DNA from 3 places in the Ectopseudomonas toyotomiensis genome. Region 3 is predicted to be linked to each of the others. Evidence: predicted binding sites of a transcription regulator. Region 3 holds the regulator's gene; each other region holds the start of a gene.
What was found. The regulator FliA, encoded in region 3, starts transcription of late flagellar genes. The targets are predictions, from matches to a motif close to CTAAAGTTTNNNNNNNNNNNGCCGNTAA.
Positions count from the first base shown of each region.

Region 1: the regulator FliA is predicted to act here: its motif matches at 1,276-1,303, upstream of JWV26_RS11955 (methyl-accepting chemotaxis protein).
Region 2: the regulator FliA is predicted to act here: its motif matches at 1,794-1,821, upstream of JWV26_RS21265 (methyl-accepting chemotaxis protein).

Region 1 covers NZ_CP070505.1:2,591,073-2,594,350, forward strand. The annotation lists gene JWV26_RS11945 (NorM family multidrug efflux MATE transporter) at 1-15, opposite strand, end outside; gene JWV26_RS11950 (LysR substrate-binding domain-containing protein) at 155-1,075, shown strand; gene JWV26_RS11955 (methyl-accepting chemotaxis protein) at 1,382-3,278, shown strand, end outside.
Region 2 covers NZ_CP070505.1:4,581,899-4,585,176, forward strand. The annotation lists gene JWV26_RS21255 (amidohydrolase family protein) at 1-645, shown strand, start outside; gene JWV26_RS21260 (DUF3859 domain-containing protein) at 712-1,176, shown strand; gene JWV26_RS24575 (hypothetical protein) at 1,473-1,604, opposite strand; gene JWV26_RS21265 (methyl-accepting chemotaxis protein) at 1,911-3,278, shown strand, end outside.
Region 3 covers NZ_CP070505.1:197,422-200,699, forward strand. The annotation lists gene JWV26_RS00910 (chemotaxis protein CheA) at 1-354, opposite strand, end outside; gene JWV26_RS00915 (protein phosphatase CheZ) at 367-1,155, opposite strand; gene JWV26_RS00920 (chemotaxis response regulator CheY) at 1,175-1,549, opposite strand; gene fliA (RNA polymerase sigma factor FliA) at 1,649-2,395, opposite strand; gene fleN (flagellar synthesis regulator FleN) at 2,392-3,222, opposite strand.

The DNA.
Region 1 (3,278 bases), 2.4 Mb from region 3:
AAGGGAATTCTTCATGATGAGTAAAACTTCGGCAGGGTAAGCATCCCCAGGCTGTCGGGGAATGAGCAATGACCGCTATTCTGTGGTTCTTGTCGATTGCTCACAAAAGGAAAATAGCCATGCCAGGCATGATTAAAACTCATGGTTCGATGCGGTGAGCCGTCGTTTACCACCGCTTTACGCCCTGCGCGCCTTCGAGGCCGCAGCCCGGCACGCCTCCTTCACGCGCGCCGCCGAAGAGCTGGCAATCACCCAGAGCGCGGTGAGTCGGCATATCCGTACGCTGGAGGAGTACTTCGCCTGCCGTCTGTTCGAGCGCCGTGGCCGCAGCCTGCACCTGACCGATCCGGCCCGTGCCCTGCTACCGGGGCTGAGTGAGGGTTTCGATGCACTGGAGCGTGCCAGCGCTGTCTTGCACGCCGACGATGAGGTGCTGCGCCTGAAGGCACCGTCGACCCTGACCATGCGCTGGCTGTTGGCACGCCTGTCGCACTTTCGTCTGGCCAACCCGGACAGCGAAGTGCAGCTCACCAGCGCCTGGATGGACGTGGACAAGGTCGACTTCCGCCATGAACCCTTCGACTGCGCGGTGCTGCTGTCCGATGGTCAGTTTCCAGATGAGTGGGAGAGCGTGCTGCTGTTCGAGGAGTGGCTGATTCCGGTGTGCGCTGCCGGCGATTCCGAGGCCGGCCCCTGGTCGCTGGCGCGGCTGCGCGCGGCGGAGCAACTGCACCCGACGCCGGATCGCCGCGACTGGCGGCGCTGGTTGCAGGCTACAGGCCTGATCGAACAGGTGCCGCTGAAGAGCGGGCAGCTGTTCGACATGCTCGAACTGGGCATCGTTGCGGCGGCACGCGGTTATGGCGTGTCCATTGGTGATCTGCTGATGGTGGCCGAGGACGTGAATGCCGGCCGGCTTGGGGTGCCCTGGCCGACCGCGGTATTCAGTGGCGACAGCTACTATATGGTGTGGCCGCGTGGACATCGTGCGCAGACACGTCTGCAGCGTTTGCGTGACTACTTGCTGGCGGAGGTCGCCGCGCTGTCACTGCCAGGGGTCGAGCGCTTGCGCTGAACGATCATGGCCAGCGCTAAGGGCTCTGGCAGCCATCCAGGACCGGGCAGGTCGACTGTAATGTGGCAAGGATGCTCTCTATAGGCATGAGTGCCATCATCTATTGAGCGATCGATAAAACCTATCAATCATCACTTCGTCACACTGTTTTGATAATAAATGACGACCGTATGGCGCTTTGATATTGACCGAGCTGAGTGCTCAAGTATCCTCGCGGCCTTTCGCCAAGTCATATGACGACTGGGTGGTATCGAAATTGCCTGAGTTATCTGCCCATATGCTCGTGGGCGCACATCTGGAGTCCTCATGAATCCTCCTCGCTCTCGTATAGCCCTGCAACTGGCTGCCATGCTGGCTTTGGTGCTGGTGATGCTGATCAGTATCAGCACCCTGTTTGCCCTGCGCTCACTCAACGAGGCCAATCTGGTCACTCGCGAAAAGCACCTGGGCAGCGAGGCGGGGCTGCTGGCCGACCAGCTCGAAACCTTCCACGGCAGCCTGCGTGAGAGCACGCAGCGGCTGGCTGGATTGTTCGAACAGCGCTTCAGCACGGGGCTGCAGGTGCGCAGTGAAGAGCGTGTGAACGTTGGCAGCATGCAGACACCTGCGCTTTACCTGGGGGCTACGCGCTTGAACAACGAGTTCACCGAGGTCGATGACTTCACGCGCATGACTGCGGGTGTGGCCACGGTATTCGTGCGTGACGGTAGCGAATTCATCCGCATCACCACCTCGCTGACCAAGCAGGATGGCGCTCGTGCTCTGGGAACGGCGCTTGATCACCAGCACCCGGCCTATCAGCGCCTGCTGGCCGGGCAGAGTTACGTGGGCCGGGCTTTGCTCTTCGACCGCAACTACATGACCCAGTACACCCCCGTGCGTGATGGTAGTGGGCAGGTCATTGCGGTGCTGTTCGTCGGCTTCGACTACACCGACGCGCAGAAGCTGCAATTCAACAAACTCAGCGAATTTCGCATTGGCGAAACAGGCTCGCTTGCCCTGCTCGACGAGCAGGGCAAGTGGCTGGTCAAGCCTGCTGGTACTGGCGCTCTGGATACACTGCCGGCAGCCCTCGGCGATCTGATCGCACACTCGGGGGACGGCGGTTTCTGGAACGATGGCCAGAATGAATTCTACAGCGTCGCCATGCCCTTTACCGGCGGACCCTGGGTGGTGCTGGCGAGCATGCCGCGCGAGGAAATTCAGGCCGTTACCTGGCGTGTCGGTACCCAGTTGGCCATCGGTAGTGCACTGACCCTGCTGCTGGCGGTGATCGCCGTGGTCTGGTTGCTGCGACGCAAACTGCGCCCGCTGGGCGATCTGGTCCAGCAGGCGCAGGCGCTCGGTGCCGGTGATCTCGGCGCGCGTATGGCGCAGTCCAGTGACGATGAAATCGGTGAGCTGGCGCGCAGTTTCAACCGCATGGGCGAGGCGCTGGCGAGCATGGTGGCGGGTATTCGCAGCGCAGCTCAGGATGTCAGCGCGCGCTCGCAGGGGATGTCCATGCTGTCGCGTGACGCCTATCAGGGCATCGATCAGCAATCCGGTGAGATCAGCAGCATGGCCGGCGCGGTGGAGGAGTTCAGTGCCACCTCGCAGAACATCGCCGACAACATGCGCAGCACCGAACGCCTGGCCAGCGACAATGCCCAGCAGACCCGCATCGGGCGTACCTCGATGGATCAGGCTTCCGAAGCGTTGGTGCAGATCGCCGAAGCACTTGAGCAAACCTCCACGGCGATCAACGGCCTCGGCCAGCGCTCCCAGGAGATCGGCGGTATCGTCAGCGTCATCACCGCGATCGCCGACCAGACCAACCTGCTGGCGCTCAACGCTGCCATCGAAGCAGCGCGGGCCGGCGAGCAGGGCCGCGGTTTTGCCGTGGTCGCCGACGAGGTGCGCAACCTGGCTGGACGCACCCGTGAGGCGACCAACGAGATTTCCACCATGATCGGCAGCATCCAGAGCGAGACCAGCAGCGCCATCGCCACCATGGAGCACGGCCGACAGTTGATGCAGGACGGCCTGGAACGTAACGCCAAGGTGGCTGCGGCGCTGGCGCAGATCAGTGAGCAAAGCGCCGAGGCCGGCGAGCAATTCGCCGCCATCACCACCGCTACCAGCGAGCAGAGTAGCACTGCGACCGTGCTAAGCGCCAACCTGCAGAGCATCGCCCAGGCCAATGGCGAGCAGCGTGAAGTGG
Region 2 (3,278 bases), 850 kb from region 3:
GACGCGCATATCCGCCGTATGCTCGAGCTAGACCCTGGCCTGTGGCAGGGCATCGGCGAGGTCTTCACCCGACATGACGATCTCACCGCGCTGATTCATGGCAGTGCGCCGCGTGCCAACAACGAAGCGCTGGCGCGGGTTTTTCATCTGGCCGCCGAGTACGACCTGCCGGTGATGCTGCATTCGAACATCACCTCCAAGCGTGAGCGTGAGCCGATCTATCTGCAGGAAATCGAGGCGCCGCTGCGCAACCATCCGCATGTGCGTTTCATCTGGGCGCATGCTGGCACCAGTGCCGAGATTCATCGTCATCAGGAGAAGCTCGACTTCCTCCTGGAGACGGTCGAACGCATGCTCGGTGAGTACCCGAACCTCTATATCGACCTGTCCTGGACCATGCTGCGTCCCTATCTGCTCGACGAGAACGGTACGCCTGATGCAAAGTGGGTGCACTTGGTCAGCAGTTATCCGGAGCGCTTCATGCTGGGCTCGGATGTGGTCGGCCGTTTCGGCAGCCTGGGCGAGTACATGAAGGGCTTCGACCCGTTTCTCGATGCCCTGCCAGAAGACGTCGCGCACAAGGTGGCGCGCGACAACTTCCTTTCCGTGTTACCGCGCAAGGTGCAGGCCGAGCTGGACCGCTAGCGCATTTGTCATCAGGCTGTCACTCGGGTGTCATAGGCTCGCGTTCATCTCAACGAGGAGCGCACCATGCATTACACCCGAGTGGCCATGATGGCCGGCCTATTCGCCTGGGCAGGTCTGAGCCAGGCTGACGTCCGTGTCGAAGGGCCTGTGGAATACGGCATTTTCAGCAGCCAGTATCAGGACTACCAGCCCGGCGAGCGGGTCCTGACTCGCAGCAACCAGGAAATCGAACGCACCGAGCAGATTCCCGCCAAGCTCGGTACCAAGTTCGGCATGCGCTACAGCCTGGCCGGTAAGCGCGAGGGGGATACGCCGCTGACGCTGCTGTATCTCACCCCTGGTGTGGTCACCCCGGATGGTCAGCGTCATGACAAGTTCGAAGTTCAGCAGAAGCTGGTAGTCGGCGCCCCGCAGGACGTGATGGCCTTCGAATTCACCGAACACCACGAAGTGGTGCCCGGTGAGTGGCATTTCATCGTCTATCAGGGGGATCGCAAGCTGGCTGAACAGCGCTTCATGGTGCGCTGATCAATCAGCAGGATGACCATTTTCGCCGCGCATGCTCCAGCCTATCAGGACCGCATATTCGGATTTGCGGTTGGTTGGTTGGTCCACCCCCTGGATCGGTCAGCGCATGCAGCTACGCCTGGCGCAGGAAACGCCAGTAAGCGTCGGGCGTAGCGCCAGGAAGCTGATTCAACTCTCATGGTGCGCTCGGTGAGCCGGGCGTCACAGCCATGTCGCTGGTTATTCGCCCTCTTGAGCAGGGCGGTGGCCTGGCTATTGTCTCGCCGGGCGTTAACGAGCTGACCCCAGCCGTACCCTCATTCACCTGAGTGCAGATGTGCCAAGGTCATCACCAGGTACTGCAGCATGCCCTGCTTGAGCAGCGGCACACGCATCTCGGCACATATCCGTTGTACGGCTGCACTTCGTTGTTGGTCGCGCCTGTCCATACCCTGTCTGTTTCCAAGCTGAGTCGTAGAGCACGCTCGGATCTATGGGCGTTCATCCTGGCGAGAGTCCTTAGCGTGGCTATGATTTTCGGAAATGACGGGATAAGAGCGGCGCGCTCAGCAGCGGCGCTAGCACGTCGACCAGGTGCCGGTCACGACAACTGAGGAGTTAGAAATTTCTCTTTCTTTTTCAAGAGCGCCTGAATGGCGTCGATAAGAAAGAAGGGATTAGCGCAATCTCTTAAGGTCCTTTGCCAGGTACGGCAAAGGATGTCTCGATTTAAGCGCGCAATGGGAGTTGCAAAAATGTCGCTGCGTAATTTTTCTATCGCCCCCCGGGCAGCTCTAGGGTTTGGGCTGGTCGCTCTGCTGGTGGTGTTGCTTGGAATATTTTCATTGACGCAGATGGGCGAAATGCGTGCACAGTCCGACGAGATCAACGAGAACTGGTTACCAAGCGTTTTGGCCATTGGCGATGTGTCCAAGGATGTCTTGCGTTTGCGTGCCATTACCCTGCGTTCGATGCTTAATCGAGATTCGGCCGAGGTGCAGGCCAATCTGCGTCTGGCTGAGGAGTTGCGTGCATCCCTTGCTAAGAATCAGGAGACTTATGAGCAGCTGATTTCCAGCTCTGAGGAGCGCAGCATATACGATGAGTTCAAGCGCTCCGAGGCGGCTTACTTGCAGGAGCAGAGTCGAATAATGGAGTCGGTTCGGCAGGGCAATTTCGATGCGGCCATCGAAATAGCTGGCGGTGTGCTCAATCAACACGCCGATGCCATGATGCAGGGCCTCGTCAAACTCACTGAGCTGAATCGTGTGAGCGCACTGGCAGCGGGCGAGTCGGCCAAGGAGGTGGCCGAGTCTTCACGTATCTGGGTCATCGCGATGATGGTTCTGGCGACTCTGGTTACCGTCGTACTAGCGATGCTGTTGACTCGCAGTATCGTCGCGCCGCTTAGCGAAGCCGTGCGGGTGGCGGAGGTGGTGGCATCTGGTGACCTGACCCAGGCCATTCATGCTGAAGGTAGCGATGAACCGGCGCGCTTGTTGGCAGCGTTGAAAAGCATGCAACAGAGCCTGCGTAACACCATTCAGAGCATCGCCGACTCGTCCAATCAACTGGCGTCTGCCTCCGAAGAATTGCACGCGGTGACCGAGGATTCGACTCGCGGTCTGCATCAGCAGAACACCGAGATCGAACAGGCCGCTACGGCAGTCAACGAGATGACTGCCGCGGTCGAAGAGGTCGCGCGTAATGCCGTGAGTACTTCCGAAGCGTCGCGCGAATCCAATGCTACGGCGCAGCAGGGGCGCGAGCAGGTGCGCCAGACCGTGAACTCGATCAGTCAGCTGGCCGATGATGTAAATGGTACCGCGGGTGAGGTCGAGAAGTTGGCCGAGCGGGTCCGTGAGATCAGCAAGGTGCTTGACGTGATCCGCTCCATCGCCGAGCAGACCAACCTGTTGGCGCTCAACGCTGCCATCGAGGCGGCGCGGGCCGGTGATGCGGGACGAGGCTTCGCGGTAGTGGCTGACGAGGTGCGTGCGCTGGCGCATCGCACTCAGCAATCCACCCAGGAGATCGAGCAGATGATCGGTGCCATTCAAAGCGGCACCGATCAGGCGGTCGGTTCGATGCAGAGCAGCAACAGTCGGGCCCGCTCCACCCTC
Region 3 (3,278 bases):
TTCAGGCGACGCGGGCGTCGGCTCGCGGCGCTCACGCACCTCGCCGAACATGCCATTTACTGCATCAAGAGCCTCGAGCACCACATCCATCAGCTCCGAATCGACGCGACGCTCACCCTTGCGCAGGATGTCGAAGACGTTTTCGGCGATATGGCAGCACTCCACCAACTCGTTGAGCTGGAGGAAACCCGCTCCGCCCTTGACGGTATGGAAACCGCGGAAGATGGCGTTGAGCAGGTTCATGTCGTCCGGTCGGCTTTCCAGCTCGACTAACTGTTCGGACAACTGTTCGAGAATCTCGCCGGCCTCTACCAGGAAATCCTGGAGGATCTCTTCATCGGCGCCGAAGCTCATATTGTGTGCTCCTTAGAACCCTAGGCTGGACAGCAGGTCGTCGACATCGTCTTGGCTGGAGGCGACGTCATCACGCTTATCGGCATGAATCTGCGGACCTTCACCCCGCGATGGCTCTTTTGATTTTTCCTGTTCGGTACGCAGCGCTTCGTGGTCGTGCTGAATACCGGCAAAACGGTCGACCTGGCTGGCCATGAGCATCAGCTTGAGCAGGTTGCTTTCCACTTCGGTCACCAGCTGGGTGACACGCTTGATCACCTGGCCGGTAAGGTCCTGATAGTCCTGAGCCAACAGAATGTCGTTGAGGTGGCCGGAGAGCTTGGCGCCATCTCGTTCACTGCGGGCGAGGAACAGCTCGACACGCTTGGCCAGCTCGCGGAAACCGTCGGCACCGATTTCGCGGCGCATGAAGCGGCCCCACTCAGCGCTGAGGCTCTGCGCTTCGTCACTGAGGTCGTTGACCAGCGGCGCACTCTGCTCGACCAGATCCATGGTCCGGTTGGCGGCCTTCTCGGTCATGGTCACGACGTAGTTCAGGCGCTCGGTCGCATCGGCGATCTGCGACAGCTCCTGGGCATGCGGCATACGCGGATCGAGCTGAAAATTGACAATGGCGTTGTGCAGTTCACGGGTCAGTTTGCCGACCTCGTGATACAGCCCGCGGTCGCGGACCTTGTTCAGCTCGTTGATCAGTTGCACCGCGGCGCCGAAATTACCTTGTTCAAGGCTATCGACCAGATCGCGGGCATTGTTTTTCAGGGTCGACTCGAGGTCACCCAGCGTGGAGTCATCGTGTTCCATAGCACCCTCGCGGCTGACATCAGCCGTTGACCCGCTCGAAGATCTTCTCGATCTTTTCCTTCAACACCTGAGCGGTGAAGGGTTTGACCACGTAGCCATTCACACCGGCCTGGGCCGCCTCGATGATCTGATCGCGCTTGGCTTCAGCAGTCACCATCAGCACCGGCAGGTGCTTGAGGCGCTCGTCGGCACGTACGGCGCGCAGCAGGTCGATGCCGGTCATGCCAGGCATGTTCCAGTCGGTCACCAGAAAGTCGAAACTGCCGCTTTGCAGCATCGGCAGCGCCGAGGTGCCGTCATCGGCTTCCGCGGTGTTGGTGAAACCCAAATCCCGCAAGAGGTTCTTGATGATCCGTCGCATCGTCGAGAAATCGTCAACGATGAGGATTTTCATGTTCTTGTCCAAGTCGACCTCCGTACAGTCCCAAACGTATTGCGCTTGCAACTACGCCCTTTAATCGTGAAACCGTTTGCGCCTGCGAGTACGCCGCGTTCAGCCAGCGCGCCACTCACTCAGCCGCGAGCGCAAACGCGCCGCGCACTGGCTGTGCAACTGGCTAACACGTGACTCGCTAACCCCCAGCACTTCACCGATTTCCTTCAAGTTCAGTTCTTCATCGTAATACAGCGCCAGCACCAGACGTTCGCGCTCCGGCAAACCGGCGATGGCATCGGCCAAGGCCGCCTGGAAGCGTTCGTCTTCGAGGTCCCGCGAAGGTTCGAGGTGAGTGTGTCCGGCGTCTTCGTGCAACCCGCCATGTTCGCCGTCCTGCAACAGGTCGTCGAAACTGAACAGGCGGCTGCCCAAAGTGTCGCCAAGAATGCCGTAGTAATCTTCCAGACTCAATTGGAGTTCGGCCGCAACCTCGTGATCTTTAGCGTCCCGTCCGGTTCTGGCCTCCACGACACGAATGGCATCACTGACCATCCGGCTGTTGCGGTGCACCGAACGCGGCGCCCAATCACCCTTGCGCACCTCGTCGAGCATGGAGCCGCGAATACGGATACCGGCGAAGGTCTCGAAACTGGCACCCTTGCTGGAGTCGTATTTGCGCGAGGCTTCGAGCAGGCCGATCATGCCGGCCTGGATAAGATCATCGACCTGCACGCTGGCCGGCAGACGAGCCAGCAGGTGGTAGGCGATGCGCTTGACCAGCGGCGCATAGCGCTCGATCAGCTGGTGCTGGGAGTCCTGCGCCTGAGCCTTGTTGTACATACGAAGTCCAGAAGCTGCTGTCATACGGCCGAGTCTGCGGTCGGTTGTTGCACCAGACGCTCGACGAAAAACTCCAGATGACCACGGGGATTGGCCGGTAACGGCCAGGTATCTACCTTCTGAGCTATCGCCTTGAACGCCAGGGCGCACTTGGATCGAGGGAAGGCTTCATAGACGGCGCGCTGCTTCTGCACGGCCTTGCGCACACACTCATCGTAAGGCACGGCACCGACATACTGCAGGGCGACATCGAGGAAACGATCCGTCACCTTGGTCAGCTTAGCAAAGAGATTGCGTCCTTCCTGCGGGCTATGGGCCATATTGGCCAGTACGCGGAAGCGGCTGATGCCGTGATCGCGATTGAGCAGCTTGATCAACGCGTAGGCGTCGGTAATCGAGGTGGGCTCATCGCAGACCACCACAAGGATCTCCTGCGCCGCACGCACGAAGCTGACCACCGCATCACCGATACCGGCAGCGGTGTCGATCACCAGCACGTCAAGGTTTTCACTGATGTCACTGAACGCCTGGATCAACCCGGCGTGCTGCATCGGCGTGAGGCTGACCATGCTCTGCGTACCGGATGCTGCCGGCACGATGCGCACGCCACCCGGCCCCTGCAGCAGAACGTCACGCAGATCACATTCACCCGCGATGACATCGGCCAGGGTGCGCTTGGGCGTCAGGCCCAACAGAACGTCGACGTTGGCCAAGCCAAGGTCGGCGTCCATCAGCATGACCCGACGGCCGAGATCGGCCAGGGCCATGGACAGATTGACCGACACATTGGTCTTGCCGACGCCACCCTTGCCGCCAGTCACCGCAATCACCTGTACGGGATGCATACCCATGTTCTTTCTACACCTTGTCTAACTTCGACTTGGCCTTACAGGTCGTTGGTAAGCAC